3 regions of the Halalkalibacter krulwichiae genome follow, and region 2 is predicted to be linked to each of the others. Evidence: predicted binding sites of a transcription regulator. Region 2 holds the regulator's gene; each other region holds the start of a gene.
The links. Region 2 encodes CtsR, which represses protease genes until heat stress. Its sites were predicted from a motif close to ATGGTCAATAAAGGTCAAACA; they were not measured.
Positions count from the first base shown of each region.

Region 1: a site for CtsR is predicted at 2,472-2,492, ahead of BkAM31D_RS11325 (ATP-dependent Clp protease ATP-binding subunit). Genes of this name have one in related genera too.
Region 3: a site for CtsR is predicted at 2,252-2,272, ahead of clpP (ATP-dependent Clp endopeptidase proteolytic subunit ClpP). Genes of this name have one in related genera too.

Region 1 covers NZ_CP020814.1:2,259,906-2,266,901, forward strand. The annotation lists gene BkAM31D_RS11320 (hypothetical protein) at 1-124, opposite strand, end outside; gene BkAM31D_RS11325 (ATP-dependent Clp protease ATP-binding subunit) at 228-2,366, opposite strand; RNA gene rnpB (RNase P RNA component class B) at 2,778-3,171, opposite strand; gene BkAM31D_RS11335 (peptidoglycan D,D-transpeptidase FtsI family protein) at 3,242-5,311, opposite strand; gene BkAM31D_RS11340 (YdcF family protein) at 5,443-6,015, opposite strand; gene BkAM31D_RS11345 (M3 family oligoendopeptidase) at 6,081-6,996, opposite strand, start outside.
Region 2 covers NZ_CP020814.1:104,658-111,653, reverse strand. The annotation lists gene clpC (ATP-dependent protease ATP-binding subunit ClpC) at 1-990, opposite strand, end outside; gene mcsB (protein-arginine kinase McsB) at 1,009-2,085, opposite strand; gene mcsA (protein-arginine kinase activator protein McsA) at 2,090-2,620, opposite strand; gene BkAM31D_RS00515 (CtsR family transcriptional regulator) at 2,636-3,106, opposite strand; gene BkAM31D_RS00510 (VLRF1 family aeRF1-type release factor) at 3,348-4,136, opposite strand; gene ltrA (group II intron reverse transcriptase/maturase) at 4,457-5,851, opposite strand; partial or broken gene BkAM31D_RS23365 (IS3 family transposase) at 6,480-6,996, shown strand, end outside.
Region 3 covers NZ_CP020814.1:3,723,031-3,730,026, reverse strand. The annotation lists gene mgfK (gluconeogenesis morphogenetic factor MgfK) at 1-175, shown strand, start outside; gene whiA (DNA-binding protein WhiA) at 243-1,199, shown strand; gene BkAM31D_RS18850 (HPr family phosphocarrier protein) at 1,236-1,490, shown strand; gene clpP (ATP-dependent Clp endopeptidase proteolytic subunit ClpP) at 1,612-2,196, opposite strand; gene rpoN (RNA polymerase factor sigma-54) at 2,646-3,959, shown strand; gene BkAM31D_RS18835 (glutaredoxin family protein) at 4,205-4,456, shown strand; gene BkAM31D_RS18830 (sugar-binding transcriptional regulator) at 4,589-5,614, shown strand; gene gap (type I glyceraldehyde-3-phosphate dehydrogenase) at 5,673-6,680, shown strand; gene BkAM31D_RS18820 (phosphoglycerate kinase) at 6,777-6,996, shown strand, end outside.

The DNA.
Region 1 (6,996 bases), 2.2 Mb from region 2:
CACCAGCATATCGATCAACTGTTTGGGAAGGATCTCGTGAATCTAATTCAGTCCGAATCCCTATTTCTCCATCTAAAGTTGCTTGTGTTGGCATAGTGAATGCGTTTTTTTTATCTTCTCTCATTTAAATCACCTCTAAAAGTAGCATTTGCTTCAGCAATCATTTCATACATAAGATTAGGACTAACAAAAAGGAAATAAGACAGTCAAGAAAATCCTTGACTGTCTTATTCATTCATTCGAACATGAATCTTATTATTGGCAACATCTACTGTAAATGATTGAACGGATTCTTCTGTTTCAATAATAAGGGATGTAATCGGGTCTTCAATGTACTCTTGAATTGCTCTACGTAATGGGCGTGCACCAAATGCTTGATGATAACCGAGTTCAGCAATTCTTTCTTTTGCTGCTTGTGTTACAACCATTGAATAGCCTTGTTCATGTAATGTCAATTGTAACTCTTTAAGCATGATGTTAATAATTTGGATTAAATCAGTTTTTTGCAAAGGAGAAAATTCAATAATCGAATCGATACGATTCAAAAATTCTGGTTTAAAGTAATCTCTAAGATCTTCAAGAATACTTTGTGTTGCTAGAACACTTTCTCCTTCATCGTTAAATCCAATCGTAGCTAGTTTTCTGTCAGTTACACCGGCATTTGATGTCATGATTATAACCGTTTCAGTAAAGTTCACTACTCTACCTTGACTATCTGTTAACCGACCATCCTCCATAATTTGCAGAAACATATTTAAAACATCCGGATGCGCTTTTTCAATCTCATCTAACAAGATAATAGAATAAGGATTACGACGAACCTGTTCCGTTAATTGTCCAGCTTCATCATGACCTACATAGCCTGGCGGAGAACCAATTAATTTAGAAACAGAATGTTTTTCCATATACTCACTCATATCGAGTCGAATCATTGAGTTCTTACTTCCAAATAACTCTGCTGCTAACGTTTTTGTTAACTCTGTCTTACCAGTACCGGTTGGTCCGACAAATAAAAATGATGCAGTTGGACGAGATTTGGGCTTTAATCCAACTCGTGCTCGTAGAATTGCCTTTGTAACTTTTTCGATTGCTCTATCTTGTCCAATGACTTTTTTAGCAAGGTTTGATTGCAGATCTTTCATTTTCGATTTCTCTGTTTTTTGAAGTTTCTTAACAGGGATTCCGGTACTTCTTTCAATAATGCCTTGTATATCCTCTTCCGTAACTTCTTGAACCGGTTCTTTTATGTCATTTTCGAGTTTATTTTTAATGTCAACTTCTTCATCGCGAAGCTTTGCGGCTCTTTCATAATTTTCGTCTTTAGTTGCTAGTTCCTTTTCTCTTGCAATCTCATTTAAACGCTTCTCTAACTTTCCTTTATCTGTTTCTCCTTGTGTTAAATTTAATTTTGATCCAGCTTCATCCAGTAAATCAATCGCTTTATCTGGTAAGAAACGATCCTGAATATAACGATCTGATAATGTAATACAAGCTTTTAATACTTCATCAGAGTATTTTACGTTGTGATAATTCTCATAAATAGGTCTGATACCTTTTAAAATTTCAAATGCCTCATCAATTGTCGGCTCTTTAACGATAACGGGTTGAAAGCGGCGCTCTAGAGCTGCATCTTTCTCAATCATTCTGTATTCTTTTAAGGTAGTTGCACCAATAATTTGAAACTCTCCACGTGCTAAAGCTGGTTTAAGTATATTTCCGGCATCCATTGACCCTTCTGAACTTGCACCTGCTCCAACCATCATATGCAACTCGTCAATGAACAAAATGACATTGTCTCGTTCCTGTAATTCCGTTACAAGTTGCTGCATTTTTTCTTCAAATTGACCTCTATAGTTTGTGCCTGCAACGAGTGAACTAATGTCTAACACGTATACTTCCTTGTTTAAAAGCTTTGTAGGGACTTCACCTCTTACAATTTTAAACGCAAAGCCTTCAGCAATCGCCGTTTTACCTACACCAGCTTCTCCGATTAAAACTGGATTATTTTTAGAACGACGGTTTAATACTTCAATTACTCGTTCAATTTCTTTTTCACGCCCAATTACTTGATCAATGCGTCCTTGTCTCGCTTCTTCAGATAAATTTCGACCATGCTGATCAAGGAAACCATTGCCGCCTTCTCTACGTTTTTCTTCTTTTACGTGTGTAAATCCGCTATTAGTTTGATTGCCCTGCGCTTCAAAAAAACCTTTAAATAAATCATCAAACGGTAAAGAATTCATGCCAAACTTTGAACTTATTTGGTGATAGCAATCTGTACATAAAGACATTTGTTGTTTCGCTTGATTTACGATAAGGTTCATTGATATGTTCGCTTGATTTTTTTGACATTTTTGACACAGCATCTTCTTCATCCTTTCTATACTAGGTTTGACTTTGACTAAATTTGACCTTTTATTGAAAAGAAAAAGCCATTTCGGCTTTTTTAAATAATGAATATACTTATATTATATTTGACCTTTATTGACTTTTCAAGTTTAAGTTATTGATTAGAAAAAAGATCAGTCCCGTAAGAGAACCTGATCATTTTAAAATTTACTAAGTGGTGTGCCGCTTTTGCCGTTAAATAATAGAGTTTCAAACGACCCCTTTTAAAAAAGTTGGTGTTTGCACAAATCCTTCTGCCTTCCCCTAAAAGAACAAAGGCCTGACATTAGAATCTAAATTTTAAACTCACTATTTACGTATAAAGGTTGAAACATATATCAATAACGAGCAACGCAGCCTTGATAAACAAATAATCTGTTTCTATAACATTCGATAAGCCATGTTTTGTACCTTAGTACTGCAAACGGTTTTACCCTCGTACTCCGGTGGTAATCATCTATCTACAGATAACAACTGCTATCTGTCTATCTCTCCGTTTAATTCCTTCGAGATAGTTCCCCTACCAAATTTGGGTTTCTCGCTCGTGGGGTTTACCGCGTTCCACCTCTTCCGTTTCCAGGAGAGCTTCGTCACTGTGGCACTTTCAAGGGTACTCGCCCATAGTCAAATTAACCTTAGGTGCTTTTCCCTGCCGTCAATCTAGTCTACTTGACCAAATTGCCCTAGCTTATTTTTTGGCTAGGCACGAACACTACGATCATCTCAGACCGTGCGAGCATGGACTTTCCTCTACATCAAATGATGCAGCGATTACCTGAATGTTATATCAGATGTTCTATTCATACTATATACGATAATGTAATTCCGCGCAACTTATTATTGTTGGTAATTTCTACTGAGGAGATAAAGTAGGACCTTTTCTAACTTTTTTTAATTTAAAATAAGTTTTCATGGCGTCATCCGCGATATTTTGTGCCATACCTTTTCTACCACCTTCTTCGTCTAATTGAGCAAATGGTACGACAACGGCAAATGCAATCTCTGGATCATCATACGGTGCATATCCTACAAGCGTCTGTGTATTTCCTTCTACAAAGTGACGGTTTACTCCTTCTCCTACTGGTATTCTAACTTGAGCAGTACCTGTTTTTCCTGCTGGATTGTAACGAACTTTTGCAAATTTTTTTGCTGCAGTTCCTTTAGTCATTACGGCTCTTAGCCCCTCCTTGACACGCTTAATGTGAGCGTCGCTCATTTCAATACGGTTTAGTATTTTCGGTTCAAATCTTTTGATTACAATAGTGCGATCATGCTCATTAATTAAAGGCGCTCTAATTTCTCGAACTAACCGTGGTTCCATTCGATAACCATCATTTGCGATGGTTGCAATGTATTGAGCTAACTGCAGAGGAGTATAAGTATCATATTGGCCAATCATTAAGTCCATTAGATTTCCGCCTACTTCACTCCCACCTTTTAAACCAGTTTCTGAGTATGGAAGGTCGATACCTGTCTCAGAGCCTAATCCAAATTGGTTGAAAGAGTTACGTACTTCGCTATAGGCTTTGCGTATCGAATTTGTATTCCAACCACAGTGTTCATCTTTCTCTTTGTAATAACAATTCGCTAAACGCATACCTATTTGGAACATATAAACGTTAGAAGATTGTTCTAACGCTTGAATATCATTAACAACACCGAGTTGATTTGTCCACGACTTTTTGACCGGTGTAGCCGGTAAATAAATTGGTTCATCGAGAAATCGATCTCCTGGTTGAATAATATTTGTCTGAAATCCAGTTAATACCGATGCGGCTTTAACGGTTGAACCCATCGCAAAGGCTTTTGTGACATTACCAATATGATCAGAAACTCCCTCTGTCTTCTCATTCGCAGGATCAAAATATCCAGCCATTGCTAAAATATCACCTGTTTTCGGTTCTATAAGTACAGCATAAGCCGAGCGATCTGAAATAAAAGATCCTTTTCCAGCCTTGTTCATTTCTTTTGAAATAATGTTTTCTAATTGTTGTTGTAATTCCATATCAAGAGTTAATACAAGATCATTTCCTCTTGCACCAAGGATTTCCCTTGTCTTTTTTTGAACAGTGTTTCCCGGAGTTTTTTGAGTTGTTCGTTCAACGACAGCTTTTTTCCCTCTTAGAACATCTTCATATTGAGCTTCTAAGAAACTTGTACCAACTAAATCTGATTGTTCATATCCTCTAGATAGAAAATGATCGACTTTTCCTTTAGGTATAACATTAATGGACCCAAAGAATTCTCGGAATGAATCTCCATAGACGTATGTTCTTCTTGAATCGCGCAATATATCTATCCCCGGTAATTGGTCTAGAATCTCACTTATTTGATGAGCCTCTTCCTCAGTAATATTACGCTTAATTCTTTGTGCGTTATTCATATGTGCTCTTTGCATTTGTCGATAAATTGCAATTATTTTTTTATCAGCTTTTGTTAGATCTTCTACTCGTTGTTGTGGTATACGTTCAAGTTCTAAACGATAGATCAATGTATTTGATTCAAGATTCTTACGCTCTTCTTTGTTAATCAAACGATAGCGCTCGTCTTCTTTCATTTGAAGCAATATGTATTCTCTTTTATCTCTATCGGTCACTCGATTTGTATCAATATCAATCATTGGTTCAAGTTTTCTTGCGATCGCAATCATCTCTACTGGTTTCTGTGTGCGTGAAGGGTTTGTATAGGTAAGTGAAAGCTCAAGTGTGTTATCAACAACAAGATGACCGTACCGATCATACATAAGCCCTCTAGGCGCATTTATTCTTGAAATAATGTTTGTTGTTGAAGCAAGTTCACTTTCAAAATCTTCGCCTTGAACAATTTGAACGATGCCTAACCGTAAAATCAAGCCAGAAAATAAAAGAAATATAAAGAAGAACATGATGTTGACTCTCATTGCAAAATGACTTTTTTTCTTCACGTAATGGTTGCCCTCTTTCATTTTATCTTTTATTAGTTAGTCTTTTAAAACCGATGTTAAAAAATGCATATCATTCAATTATTTTTTTGTGCATAACAAAAAAACACCGTATTAACGGTGTTTAATTTCAATCAATCTTTATTTTTTAAGTAATATTTAGTAATAGCTAAATATTCACGTATATATGATTTAGGTAATGACAGAATAGGCGTTTTTGCAGGGAGCCCTATTAATTGTAATCCTTCATCATTCCCTATTTTTATCGCTCGGTATAAATGATAATCGTTAGATACGACAATCCCTGTCTGAGATTGATTTGGGAGATAAGGTATTGAAAGTTTTATATTCTCTTCTGTCGTTGTTGAGTTGCCCTCTAGCTTAATTCGATTTGCATTAATTCCTTTTGCTACTAATTCTCTTTTAATTGTCTCCGCTTCAGTAAGATCCTCATCTGGACCTTGCCCTCCAGTAGCAATCACAATAGTTTGAGGGTTTTCAAGTAAATATATTGCGGCAGCATCAATTCGGAATTGCAGCGAGAGAGAAGGGGTGGTCCCGTCTACTTTAGCACCTAAAATAATTAGGAAATCGGCTCCTTTTGGAACTTCTTGTTGACTAAATCTTTGAATTTGAATGTGTAACACCAGAAAGTAAAGAAAGAGAGGTACAGTAAATAATAGAAAAACTATATACTTTTTACTCATAGTGTTCGATGCCTTTCTGAACGCTTTTTATTAAGTAGCAGTGAATCTAAAGGTAGCTTGAGTTTTTATAAATCAATTACTTCCAATTCACTTTCTAAGAAGGTCATTAGTTCTTTAATCGTTGTTTCTGAAAAATCAAAGCGAATCCCTGCTGCTTCGTAAACTTCAGGTAAAGATTTAGAGGACCCTAATGCAAGAGCTGACTTATACCTCTCTAATGCTTGCTGAGGGTTCTCACGATATTGCTTGTATATTTGCAGCGCCCCTAATTGAGCAATGACATACTCGATATAATAAAAAGGCACTTCAAAAATGTGAAGGACTCTCATCCATGCTGTTTGTTGCCACTTTTCATAATTGGACCAATCAACGTAATTAGAATCTAACTGCTTTGCTATTTCTTGATATTGTTTATTACGCTCTTGTGCGGAATGTTTCGGGTTTTCATACATCCAATGTTGAAACTGATCAATCACCATTCCTTGAGGCAAGAAATCAATAATCCCTCTTAATTGCATTGTCATCGCTCTTTTTAATTCAGTCTTTTTTTCATAAAAAGTATTCCATTGGTCCATTGTAAGTAACTCCATCGACATGCTTGCTAATTCAGCTGACTCCATTGGAGCTTCACGATAATCACTAATTGGTTGATCTTTCATTAGATCATTATGAATACAATGACCCATTTCATGAATAAGAGTGATCATGTCGTCGTGTGTTTTAGATGCATTCATGAAAATAAAGGATAATTTAGATAAAGGAAGAGCAGAACAAAACCCACCAGGTGATTTTCCCTTTCTACTATTTAGATCAAGCATCCCTTTCTCATTCATGGATGTTAATAAATGTGAAAAGCGGGGATCTAACTTATTTAAAATAGTTCTAGTTTTCTCAATAAGCTCATTGCTCGTTTTAAATGGCTTAAGTGTCGATTGTCCAATAGGAACAGCATAACGATCCCAAGGCTTGTAAGTATCTACT
Region 2 (6,996 bases):
AGCATCCTTCTCGATATATTTACGGTACTCATCAAGGGTCGTGGCACCAATACATTGAAGCTCGCCACGCGCTAACGATGGTTTAAGAATATTTGATGCATCAATAGCACCTTCAGCACCACCGGCACCAATTAACGTATGAAGCTCATCAATGAAAAGAATGACATTTCCTGCTTGACGAATTTCATCCATTACCTTCTTTAAACGGTCCTCAAACTCACCACGATATTTAGTCCCTGCCACTACTGTACCCATATCAAGGGTCATAACACGCTTATTACGTAACGTTTCAGGTACTTCATTGGCAATAATTGCTTGAGCTAATCCTTCCGCAATTGCCGTTTTACCAACCCCAGGCTCACCTATTAAAACAGGGTTGTTTTTTGTACGACGGCTTAGTACTTGTATTACTCTTTCAATCTCTTTGCTACGACCAATAACAGGATCAAGAGATTCTTCTCTTGCAACTGCTGTTAAGTCACGTGCTAAGCTATCAAGTGTTGGCGTATTAGCATTGCTTGATCCAGTACTTTGCCCAGATGAACTACCCACTTCATTGCTCCCTAGAAGTTGTAACACTTGCTGACGTGCTTTGTTTAAGCTTACACCTAAGTTATTAAGTACGCGCGCTGCCACGCCTTCTCCTTCACGAATTAAACCAAGAAGGATATGTTCAGTCCCCACATAAGAGTGTCCTAGCTTACGAGCTTCATCCATTGATAACTCAATTACTTTTTTTGCTCTAGGAGTATAATGAATAGTTTTAGAACCTTCTTGCCCCTTACCAATCAAAGTTTCTACTTCTTTTTGTATTTTCTCAGAACCAAGTCCAAGAGCTTGAAGGGCTTTAGCAGCAATTCCTTCTCCCTCTCTAATAAGTCCAAGTAAAATATGCTCTGTCCCAATATTATTGTGACCTAAACGAACTGCTTCCTCTTGTGCTAATGCCAATACCTTTTGAGCTCTCTCTGTAAAACGTCCAAACATCATAAAACGTCCACCTCCAGATTATTCGTTGGTTTCTTCCTCTAATTTCAATCTTTCCCTTATCAAGGTTGCCCTTCTTTCATCTCGCAACTCAGGCGATAAAACCTCTCCTGCATATTGCTGCAAAAATCCAGGCTGAGTTAAAATCATTAACTCATTTAAAATGTTACCTGAAAGACCTTTAATCAACCCTAAATCAATTCCAAGTCTCACATTAGATAAACGTTGAGTCGCTTCTTTTGATTCAATTAAACGGCTATGCGCTAAAATTCCAAAAGAACGATGAACACGATCTTCCAATTGCAACCTTGATTGATCTAGCAGATTCTCTCTGGCTGTCCGTTCTTGCTGAATGAGCTGTAATACTACCCCTCTTAAATCTTCAACAATGTCCTCCTCTGATTTGCCAAGTGTCAATTGGTTCGAGATTTGGAACAGGTTACCTAAAGCTTCGCTACCTTCACCGTAAATTCCTCTAACAACTAACCCTAATTGATTAATTGCTGGTAAAATACGATTTAATTGTTGAGTCATAGCAAGTGCTGGTAAATGCATCATCACAGATGCTCGTAAACCTGTCCCAACATTTGTGGGACAGCTTGTAAGATAGCCTCTCTTTTCATCAAATGCATATGTCAAGCGTTGCTCAATCCAATCATCGATTTGATTCGCTTTGTCTAATCCCTTTCCTAATTGGAAACCTGGCAATAAACATTGAATTCGAATATGATCCTCTTCATTGATCATAATGCTGACAGCTTCATCTTTATCAAGTAAAACTGCCCCATGCTTTGACTGATCCGCTAAATGAGGGCTTATTAAATGTTTTTCAACTAGAACCCTTTTCTCATTTGTCTTCATATCATCGATACGTAGCCACTCAAGAGATCCAATTGAATGAAACTCTTCTTGTGTTAAGGCTTCACCAACATGCTTGCTCGTTGCATATGACTCTTCCATCGAAGCGATTAAAGGAAATTTATATTCTTTCAGGTTTCTAGCTAATCTTATTCGGCTACTTAGGACAATATCCGAATCTGGCCCATCTTTTTTCATCCAAGGACTTAATGCTTCTGAAATAAATTGTTGGAGTGACATCTTATCAGCCCTCCTCTTGTTCATTCTTTTGTTTTTCTAATAGACGAATTTGATCCCTAAGTTCCGCAGCTTTTTCAAACTCTTCCAGCTCAATTAACCCTTTCAGCTCTTGTTTTAAAGTCTCTATTTGCCTTTGAATTTGAATTCCTCCGCCTATTCTCTCAGGGAGCTTTCCTGCATGTGTATGGTTGCCACTATGGACTCTTTTCAATATTGGCTCTAACTTTGAATCAAAGCTCTTATAACAATCAGCACATCCAAAGCGTCCAACTTGAGTAAACTGCTCATAAGTCATTCCACACTTTTCGCATTCAAGCTTCTTTACCGAAGTTTGTTCGTTTTCTTTTTTTATTGGTTGTTCAAAATTAAGCAGCCCTGATAAAAGTTGGTGGATGGAGAAACTGTTTGCACCAGGAAAATACTCTCCTTTTTCCTTCGCACATTGCTCACAAATATGAAACTCAGTTTTTTCACCATTAATGATTTTGGCAAAATGCAAACTTGCTTGTCTTTTATTACATTCCTGACAAATCAACAAAACTCCTCCCCTCTATGATAATTCTTTATATTTTAATGTTTGTAACATCGCTCTTAAAATATTAGATCTAACCTCATCACGGTGAGTTACTTCAGCATTATAGAGTGTTCGATCCATTACACTTAACATGAGATTCGCTTCTCTTTTTGTAACTGCATTTTCTTCATATAAACGCAAAATAATATTCTCAGCTGTATTCTGATCAATATTTTTTCCTGTGATTTTTATCATTTGGTCAAGTAAGTCTAAATGATCATGGGGACTGACTTTAATAATGCGAATATATCCTCCACCACCTCTTTTGCTTTCTACTTGATAGCCCTTTTCAAGAGTAAAACGTGTTTGAATGACGTAATTGATTTGTGAAGGCACACATTGAAACTTCTTTGCAATCTCACTACGTTTAATTTCTAATGGATCATTACCACTATTTTTAATCGTTGCTTTCAGGTACTCCTCAATGATGTCTGAAATATTCCTCAAGCTTCGCCCTCCCTCCTCGTTTGACTTTGACTTTCTTTGACTTTGTAAATATTATATGCTCTCTTCTTAAAAAGTGCAATATGTATGCATTCATCTAGTATAACCAGGCTTATAGAGTACATAACATCAGAGTAGAGAATATTATAAAATTAAAGATCGAGTTTTTTACTCCGTCTGCTCATTGCTTTCGAGGGCGTCTTTAAAAGATCAAAAATAGACCTTTAAAGACGCCCCCTTTAGTTTATGATACTAATAATTGATTCAGAATTTCCATCGATGTCAAATTAGTATAATTTTTATTAATTTTTGTTTTATTTATCAATTTGACTTGTTTCTCAAATTCAGTTACTAATTCTTTTTCACCAAGCAAATATACATGCTTCCAACCTCTTTTTACCCCTTGCTGTTCTAAATCAGATGCAAGTTGCTTCAGCCATCTAATTTGATTAGCCTCAAATCTCTGGTCATACTTATCGCGGTGATTGGCACTTGAAGCCATTCTATCACGAGCTGCATTACCCTCATATGGCTTCCAATCTGCACTTTCTAACTCCAGACTATAGAGAGTCTCTTCGTTTACTTCTCCCAAACTTGTTTCAATCATATATATATTTTCTTTTTGAATAAGCAAAATTCCTTCTTGTGGATACCTCTTTTGTAAGTTCTCCAACTGTAAGAATTTCGGTTCCTTATCCCATTGAAATTCATTTTCTACTTGTATCCTTAACTCTTTTAAATATAAACCACCCTTTTCTGAAGCAACTAAAACAAAACTTTTAGGTAATTGCAGCTGTAAGTTTTCAATCTCTTTCAAAGCATTTTTCTTTAGCTTTTTAAATGTCTGAATTTGGTTAGCGTTCATACGTTCTATATATTGCTCCAATTTCTTCAAACCATTTTTTAGCCTTATTTTCCATTCTCCCTTTTGTTGATCATTACTCGTCTGGTCAGTATTTAAATAAATAGTTAAAACACCTTTATCACATGCATACTGATCTTTTAATTGTTGGAGTCCGTTTGGTTGCAGCATCTTTTCTCCTCCTCTAATTATTGTTGAGAATGATTTTGTCTCTAGAGGACTATATCCTTTTTTATGCTTATTGAAACATAAATACTAATGTATTAATAATTAAGTTTGTTAAATTAGAAAAGGAGATGCCTCTTGAATGCTTATGCTTCATCTTTGTAAGAGGCTTGGTCGGTCTCCTTTGGGAATTGAACAAACCCATATTATTAGATATAATTCCTTCTGACTTGAGGGATCTTTTTTTAATCGAGTAGGAGGAGGTGTTTAGCCTCCGACCTCTCACACCACCGTACGTACGGGTCCGTATACGGCGGTTCAATAAGTTAAGTGTGTTTAGAATTTATCGAGGAATATAGTTGAGTAAGATTGAGTAATCCAATTCGTTCAAGAAGATGATTTGCTATCGCGGTATTTAAGATGAAACTATTTGAAATATGCCAGTAGCCTTTCCGAGTGTTTGCCCACTCCCAAGCCTTTTGTTTGGGGATTTTTAGTTTGATAAGACTTTTAAAGCGAGTTTTAACCTTCTTCCACCTTTTCCAGATTATTTGTCTAATCCTTCGACGTATCCAACGATCAATTTCTTGAACATAGGTTTTCACAAGACCAACCCCATAATAGTTGATCCACCCCCTAGTTACTTGGTTGACCTCCTTGATGATCTCACGGATCTCTCCTGGTCGTTTGCGGGAAGTTAGTTTTCTTACTTTTTCTTCGAGGCTCTTTTTCGCCTTAGTATGCGGACGGACTTGTGCTCCATTTCTTGTTGGATGTATACAGAACCCTAGAAACTTCCGTTTCGTCGGTTTACCAACTTCACTCTTCTCCTTATTCACCGTTAGCTTTAGTTTTTCTTCAAGAAATTTTGTAATGCTTTTTAATACTCTCTCTCCAGCCCTTTGGCTTTTCACGTAAATGTTACAGTCATCTGCGTAGCGGATAAACTTATGACCACGCCTTTCTAGTTCTAGGTCCAGTTGGTGAAGATAGGCGTTACTAAGAAGCGGTGATAGATTTCCTCCTTGAGGAGTTCCAACCTCGCTTGGCTCATATTTTTCACCAATCATAATGCCACTTCGCAGGAATTTACGAATTAGCTTAAGCACTATTGGGTCCTGAATAAATTCCTCTACATGATACATGAGTTTATCATGGTTGACTGTATCGAAGTACTGCTTCATATCAATGTCTACCACGTATCGGTATCTCTCTTCATAGTACTGTTTTGCTTTTCCGATTGCGTCGTGAGCACTTCGGTTTGGGCGGAAGCCAAAACTGTTTTCGGAGAAATGGGGGTTGATCCATTTTTCAATTACTTGAAGAATCGCTTGTTGGACAAGTCGGTCTTTGACCGTGGGAATTCCTAGCTTTCTTTTTGAACCATCCTGCTTCGGAATTTCAACCCGCTTAACGGGTTGTGGTTGATACGTTCCATCTTTAATGGAAAGCACAAGAGACCTTCTCTCTTCGGCTAAGAATAGTGGCAATTTGTCTACCGTCATTCCGTCTATCCCAGGTTTTCCTTTGTTCTTCTTGACTCTTTTATAAGCCCTATTGAGGTTATCTCGATCAATAATCTCGCTGATCAATTCTGAACTTTCACCATCTCTTCTTCTAGGTTCAGCGTGAAGTATACTGCACGCTTCCGCTTTATGTTCAGGTTCCACCTTATGTTCTAGCAGGTAGCCATCTTTTGATGTTTTCTGTGGTCGATGCATACTTCTCACCTCCGTTAGTTCCAAGATTCTTATTGTTCGGTCCTTCATCCACTGGACTACTATGACCTCTGCTGACTTCTTACCGTTCACAAGCTCATCACTGAACTCGTTGTTTTCTTATGAAATTTCTTCATCTCGAAAACCCCGGTAAGACCTCCCCGGGTAAGTCTAACCGCTTTCCTCTCGTAGACACTGGATTTACTGTAGGAGATTCGGGCAGTGTTGGACTTCGTTTTGTATAGGAAACTCGTCCGTCCCCAGCCAGCCTTATATCCAGTTTCTGTTCGTTGTCCCGAGATTTTGCGTCCGGCTTCCTTCAGATTCTAGGTCACCCTAGACACCCTTGCCATTCGCTAACAGTTCCCACTGCCAAGCCTGTAGTGGACTTACACCACCTAGCTGTTAGACATGCCGGGCACACTACAAAAAAGCACAATCAATTTGATTGTGCTTTACCCGCCTAGCAATGTCCTGGTGCTCCATGACCAGGGGACATGATGCACTTTCAATGAAGTTTATTCACGATCAGAGCTCTTCTGCGCCCTCTACATGTGCAGAAAAAAGCATTCCATTATGAACTGCACCCCAATTGTTAGACACAACTAACAATGAGGGGTGCAGTTTTTTTATGAGTAAATATACACCTGATAAAAAGTTATCAATTATTCATGGGTTTAATTCCGATACCATTTCACAAAAAGAATATGCAAAAGAAGTAGGTGTTACGAGAGCCCAATTTCAATATTGGCTGAAATTATATGAATTACATGGAGAAGAAGGATTTTGTAATTCCTATACAAATTATCCCGCTTCCTTTAAACTAGACGTACTAAATTACATGGTTCAATCGGGTGCGTCATTAATGGATACCGCAGCTCTCTTTAAGATCTCTAGCTATACAATGGTTTATGATTGGCAGAAAAAGTTAGAGATTAGTGGTGTAGAAGCCCTTGAACCTAGATACAAGGGGCGTCCATGCATGAAAGAGAAATCCAATAAACAACCCAAAACAGCACCAGTTAGGGGATCAGTAGAGGCACTTGAAGCGCGTATTCAACAATTGGAGATGGAGAATGAGTATCTAAAAAAGTTGAATGCCTTAGTTCAAAACAAGGAAAAATCACCAAACAAGACAAAGCGCAAGT
Region 3 (6,996 bases), 990 kb from region 2:
AGAGTTGCGAGAGCGTTATGAAGTAGAAGGAGCTGAACCGGTCATTGTTGATGAAGAACGTCTTAGAAAGCTCGGGATATCGATCATTCAAGATCACTTCGTCACAGAACAAAATAATATGCTAAGGCATAACGCGACCAAGGTTTCTGAGGCTATTCTACGTGTAACAAGATAAGGGAATACGTATAGTGTAAATCATAGTAATCAAATTTGTACTATACGGCTGAAAGGAGTGAGGGGCAATGTCCTTTGCAGCCAAAACGAAAAAAGAATTAACGCAGCTAGAACATGAAGACTGCTGTGCGCAGGCTGAATTAGCTGCTTTGATTCGCATGAATGGCTCTGTTTCATTTAGTCAAATGAAATTGAGCTTAGATGTTACAACCGAAAACGCTGCCATCGCTAGAAGAATATATACATTAATTAAACGAGTCTATCCGACGATGTTTGTAGAATTGCTAGTTCGGAAAAAAATGAGGCTTAAGAAGAACAACGTCTACCTTGTCCGTATGCAACATGAGGCAAAGGAACTGCTAGAAAAGCTTAAGATCTTAAGCGAAGGCTTTGTTTTTGTTAGGACTATTTCACCTGAGTTAACAAAGGATGCATGCTGCAAACGAGCATATTTACGGGGAGCCTTCTTAGCTGGCGGATCCATTAACCATCCCGAAACGTCGTCCTATCATTTAGAAATCTTCTCTCTTTATGAGGAACATAATGACTCTTTATGTGAACTGATGAACGAGTATGAATTAAATGCCAAAACATTGGAACGTAAAAAGGGTTTCATTACGTATATGAAAGAGAGCGAAAAGATTACCGAATTTTTGAACATTATTGGTGCGCATCAAGCTTTGCTTTATTTCGAGGATGTTCGTATTATGAAAGATATGCGAAACTCGGTGAATCGTCTTGTCAATTGTGAAACCGCCAATTTGAACAAAACAGTCGGTGCTGCACTTAGACAAGTAGAGAATATTCGCTATGTTGATCGGGTCATTGGACTTGACCAGCTTCCACCAAAGTTAAAAGAAATCGCTGAACTACGTGTACTGCATCAAGATGTAACGTTGAAAGAACTAGGTGAAATGGTCGAAGGAGGAACAGTCAGCAAATCTGGTGTCAATCATCGGCTAAGAAAGATTGATCAGATCGCTGATAAGTTAAGAAATGGCCAGACACTAAATCTAAATAAATAAAATAAATTACTATGTAGTGAAAGAGGAGGAATTATTATGTTAAAGAAAGAAGTAACCATTCAACGAAAAGTAGGATTACAAGCAAGACCAGCAGCACTATTTGTACAAGAGGCATCTCGTTTCTTATCTGAGGTTGTTATTGAAAAAGATGAGAAAAAAGTAAACGCCAAAAGTATCATGGGGCTTATGAGCTTAGCATTAAGTCATGGAACAACGATCACACTAATTACTGAGGGCAAGGACGAGGCAGAAGCCCTAGAAGCTTTAAGTGAATTTATTGAAACAGAATAAGCCTATAGACACCGATAACCACGATGGGGGAACGGTGTCTTTTTTATGGGGACTGAGCGGAAAATGAAATAAAAAAACAGGCTACAACATTTCTGTTCTAGCCTGTTACACAAAACCTTATTTACTTTGTAGCAGGAATTACTTTATCAATTAAACCGTATTCTTGAGCTTTAGCTGCGATCATGAAGTTATCGCGGTCTGTGTCACGCTCGATTACTTCAAGAGGTTGGCCTGTGCGCTCGGCTAAGATGCGGTTTAAGCTTTCACGCATTTCGATGATGCGTTTTGCATGAATTTGGATGTCTGATGCTTGACCTTGTGTTCCGCCAAGTGGTTGGTGAATCATGACTTCACTGTTCGGTAGTGCAAAACGTTTTCCTTTTTCACCTGCTGCTAGAAGGAAAGCACCCATTGATGCAGCCATACCAATACAAATAGTTGATACTTTCGGCTTGATGTATTGCATCGTATCGTAGATGGCCATACCAGCTGTGATAGAACCACCTGGGCTGTTAATGTAGATTGAAATATCTTTTTCAGGATCTTCTGCTTGAAGGAAGAGCAATTGTGCTACAATGGAGTTTGCTACATTGTCATCAATCGCACTACCTAGCATAATGATACGGTCTTTTAATAAACGAGAGTAAATGTCGTATGCGCGTTCTCCTCTGTTTGTTTGTTCAATAACTGTAGGGATTAAATTCATAATAAATCCTCCTTTAAATGTGGTTTTGAGTTTTACTTATGTACATCATACAAGAATGGTCAAAGAAGGTCAATTTTTTCGCCTTCTTTTAGAGGCTTAAGAAACCTCTTATACATACTATTCCATATCAATCGTTTTAAACCCTCCTTTCATAATACCCGTTTTTAAAATATCTAAACGATGAAAGGACGATTCCATAGTTTTAAACTAGTTCATCATTTATAATAGAAATATAGGAATGAAATAAACTAAGGGTAGCATAGAAATTAGAAAGCGCTTACAATGTTAAGTGAAGATTGAAAAAGGAGCCTTTCTATAGGGGTGCTAATAGATAGTAAGCTTAGCCTTAAAGATTGTAAGAGTAGAAGTTTCATTGAGATGCTGAGCTTGGACGTTGTAAAAGGTAATAGAACGAAATTTTTTTGCTATTTGAGGGGAGGGGCAAAATCGTGCAGTTTGGTCTTTATCAACAACAAACGACAAGTCTTGTAATGACTCAAGAGTTGCGTCAGGCTATTCACTTGTTACAGTATTCTGCAGTAGAACTAACGAATTTCATTCAAGAACAAGCACTTGAAAACCCATTATTGGAAGTGAAAGAACGGTCAAAGTTAGAAGATTATTCTTTTTCGACTTTTACACCAAATAGAAATGAAGAGCATGCCTCTCCAATTGACTATGCGCATGTGAGCCGAACGAGCTTGTTTGATCATCTTTTATTACAAGTTCAAGAGTTACGGTTATCAGATAAACAAAAAAAAGAAATTACTTATTTTGTATATAGTTTACGAGAGGATGGCTATCTCTCGAGGTCTCTTGAGGAGATTTCTGAGGAGCTTTCTATAAATATTGAGGAAGCTGAAGATGCACTTTTCACCATGCAAAGTTTTGATCCAGCAGGGGTAGGTGCTAGAGACTTACAAGAATGTTTGCTTTTGCAATTAGAGCGTCTAGACAGCAGAAATTTTTTAGCGGAGCAAGTGATCACTCATTATATGGATGCCTTTGCGAAGCGGAAGTGGAAAGACATTTCGTTAAAATTAAATGTTAGTTTAGCTGAAATACAAGAAGTAAATGATCTAATCCAAACATTAGATCCTCGTCCAGGAACTCAATATATCGCGGAGCCAGTCCAATTTGTGAAGCCCGAATTAAGAATCGTACCTCATGAAGGAGATCTCCTTGTTCATTTAGAAGATGAATTAATTCCGAATGTTGGACTAAACCATCATTATGAAAAGTTGCTTCGTCAAGAGGGGGATCAAGAAGCTTCTCAATATGCAAAGCAAAAAATTCAACAAGTTCAATGGTTAATGCGAAGCATTCAACAGCGAAAACAAACGATTGTTAAGGTAGGAGAAGCAATCGCAAGGCATCAAAAAGAGTACTTTTTAAATAAAAATGGGGCCTTGAAGCCGCTGACTTTAAAAGAAATTGCTGAAGAAATTGATGTTCATGAATCAACGGTAAGTCGAGCAACGACAAATAAATTTGCCGATACGCCAAGAGGAGTCATAGAATTAAAGTCCTTGTTTTCTTCGGGTGTTCAAAGCGGGATAGGAGAATCGACATCAAGCCGTTCGATTAAAGAATGGATGAAAGAGCTAATTGCGAGTGAAAATAAGCAAAAGCCATTATCTGATGCGAAAATCGTTGCGTGGCTGGAAAAGGAAAAGGGAACTACGGTTTCAAGGCGTGCGATCGCCAAATACCGTGATGAATTAGGCATCCCTTCGTCCTCTAAGCGGAAAAGATTTGAATAGAAATGCTGGTAATGTAGGATAATGATGAAGGTTTGTTCGGTAAGAAAGTAGGTAACGTAGGACATTTTTGAGCTGATGCAGAGCTTTAAGCGTATTCAAGGGAGAGCAATGGCTACGCACGTTGCGCGCCTTCTATGAGAAGATCGCTCATAGAAGGCTTAAGGGATGGCAACGGCTTCGCTCATTGCATTTTTAAAAAACGCTGGCGCAATTTTTAAATTGTATAGAAGTGAGTGATTCTACAAATGTTAGATGTAACAGTGATGTCAAAGGTTGATTGTCCGCTTTGTGATAAGGCGATTGATCAGCTACAACCTTTAGCAGAGGAATTTGGATTTGAAATGAAGATCGTTGATATTTATAAGGATGATGTTCTTCTTGAGAAATATCAAATTATGATCCCGGTTGTGGTAATCAACGGGGAAGAGGTAGATTACGGAATTATCACAAAAGATAAAATAAGAAAACGTTTACTTGAATTAAATAGGCAAATATAACTTGTTTATTGGCCTGATCCTTGGTAATATGAACCTGTAGGAAGGATTTGGTCTTTTTTTTGCACAGATCGGGACGTAAAAAGTCTATGTGGGACAAAAATAGTCCACCTTTAAAAAGGAGTTATTCGCTCTATGCAAGTATTGTTAGACATTCAAAAAAAATTATTACCTGATTTACTTGAAGTCATGATCAAGCGGTATCGCATCCTACATTACATTAAGCTCATGCAGCCAATTGGTCGAAGAAGCTTATCGGCGAACCTCCAGCTTTCAGAACGGGTGCTGCGAGGTGAGGTTACGTTTTTGAAAGACCAGGGCCTTGTTCATGTCGCAACTGCAGGAATGAGTATTACAGAAGAAGGAGAAAAGCTTTTTCTGCAACTAGAAGATATGATGAAGGATTTGCTTGGGTTGCGAGAGCTAGAAAAGAAGCTAGAAGCTGATTTAGGTGTAAAGAAAGTCATTGTTGTAGCTGGAAACAGCGATCAAGACAACTGGGTTAAGCGAGAGATGGGGCGCGCTTGTATTAGTGAGTTAAAGCGGATTATTGAGCCAGAGGACGTTGTCGCTGTTATGGGCGGAACGACACTTGCGGCCGTTGCTGAAATGATGCAACCAGATCCGAAAATTAAAAAAGCGGTCTTTGTTCCAGCTCGAGGCGGACTTGGAGAACAAGTGGAGAACCAGGCAAATACGATTAGTGCCGAATTGGCTAGTCGGGCCGGTGCTCAATATCGGTTATTGCATGTCCCTGATCAAATAAGTGAAGAAGCTTACTCATCACTTGTATTAGAACCATCCGTTAAGGATATCCTAAAGTTGATCCAATCAGCTTGTACGGTGATTCATGGTATTGGTGATGCCAAGACAATGGCGAAGCGACGTGATTCAGTTAATTCGTTTATTGACAAGCTAAATCGGGAAGAGGCTGTAGCAGAAGCGTTTGGTTATTATTTTAATCGAAGCGGTGAATTGATCCATAAGCAACGTACGATCGGGTTACAGCTTGATGACCTAGGCGAGCACAAATCTGTCATTTCAGTCGCAGGTGGAAGTTCAAAAGCAGAAGCAATTGCTGCTTATATGAAATATAGACCGAGCGATGTACTGATTACAGATGAAGCAGCTGCTGAATCTTTATTAAACATTCGTAGATAAAAGAGCCTAGCTCTTTTAGATAAAAATCTTAAGTGAACCACTAGGAGGAGATTTTAACATGGCAACAAAAATTGGTATTAATGGTTTTGGACGTATTGGACGTAACGTTTTTCGTGCTGCATTAAACAATCCGAATGTTGAGGTAGTAGCAATCAACGATTTAACAGATGCTAACATGCTAGCTCACCTACTTAAATACGACACTGTACACGGCAACTTAGATGCTGAGGTTTCTGTAAATGGCAATACATTAGTAGTGAACGGCCAAGAAATCAACATCTCTGCTGAGCGCGATCCTGCGAAACTTGAGTGGGCTAATCGTGGAGTAGAAGTAGTTGTTGAATCAACTGGTTTCTTCACAAAGCGTGAAGATGCTGCAAAACATCTTGAAGCTGGTGCGAAAAAAGTAATCATCTCAGCTCCTGCATCTGACGAAGATATTACAGTTGTAATGGGTGTTAACGAAGATAAATATGATGCTGCTAGCCACCATGTTATCTCAAACGCATCTTGTACAACTAACTGTCTTGCACCATTTGCAAAAGTACTTAACGACAAGTTCGGAATTAAACGCGGTATGATGACAACTGTTCACTCGTACACAAATGACCAACAAATCCTTGACCTTCCACACAAGGACTACCGTCGTGCGCGTGCGGCTGCTGAAAACATCATCCCTACAACTACAGGTGCTGCAAAAGCAGTTGCTTTAGTACTTCCTGAGCTTAAAGGTAAATTAAACGGTGGAGCAATGCGTGTTCCAACTCCTAACGTATCATTAGTTGACTTAGTAGCTGAGTTAGATCAAGACGTAACAGCTGAAGAAGTGAACAATGCACTTCGCGAAGCGGCTGAAGGTCCATTAAAAGGAATCCTTAACTACAGTGAAGAGCCACTAGTTTCTAGTGACTATAACGGTAACCCTCATTCTTCATCAATCGATGCTCTTTCAACAATGGTTATGGAAGGCAGCATGGTTAAAGTAATCTCTTGGTACGATAACGAGTCTGGTTATTCTCACCGTGTTGTAGATCTTGTTGATTACATCGCTAAACAAGGACTATAATAAGTAACAGTTGGTAAGAGGAGGAAGAAGATAGCATTTTCCTCCTTTTTCCTCTGTATTTTTTACGTTTCACAAAAAACGCAGGAGGTTTAGCAAATGAACAAGAAAACGATTCGTGATGTTGACCTGAAAGGGAAAAAGGTATTTTGTCGTGTGGACTTTAACGTTCCAATGAAGGACGGAAAAGTGACAGACGAAACTCGTATTCGTGCGGCAATTCCAACAATCAATGCGTTAGTAGAGCAAGGAGCTAAGGTTATTCTTGCTTCACACCTTGGCCGTCCAAAAGGGACAGTTGTGGAAGAACTTCGCTTGA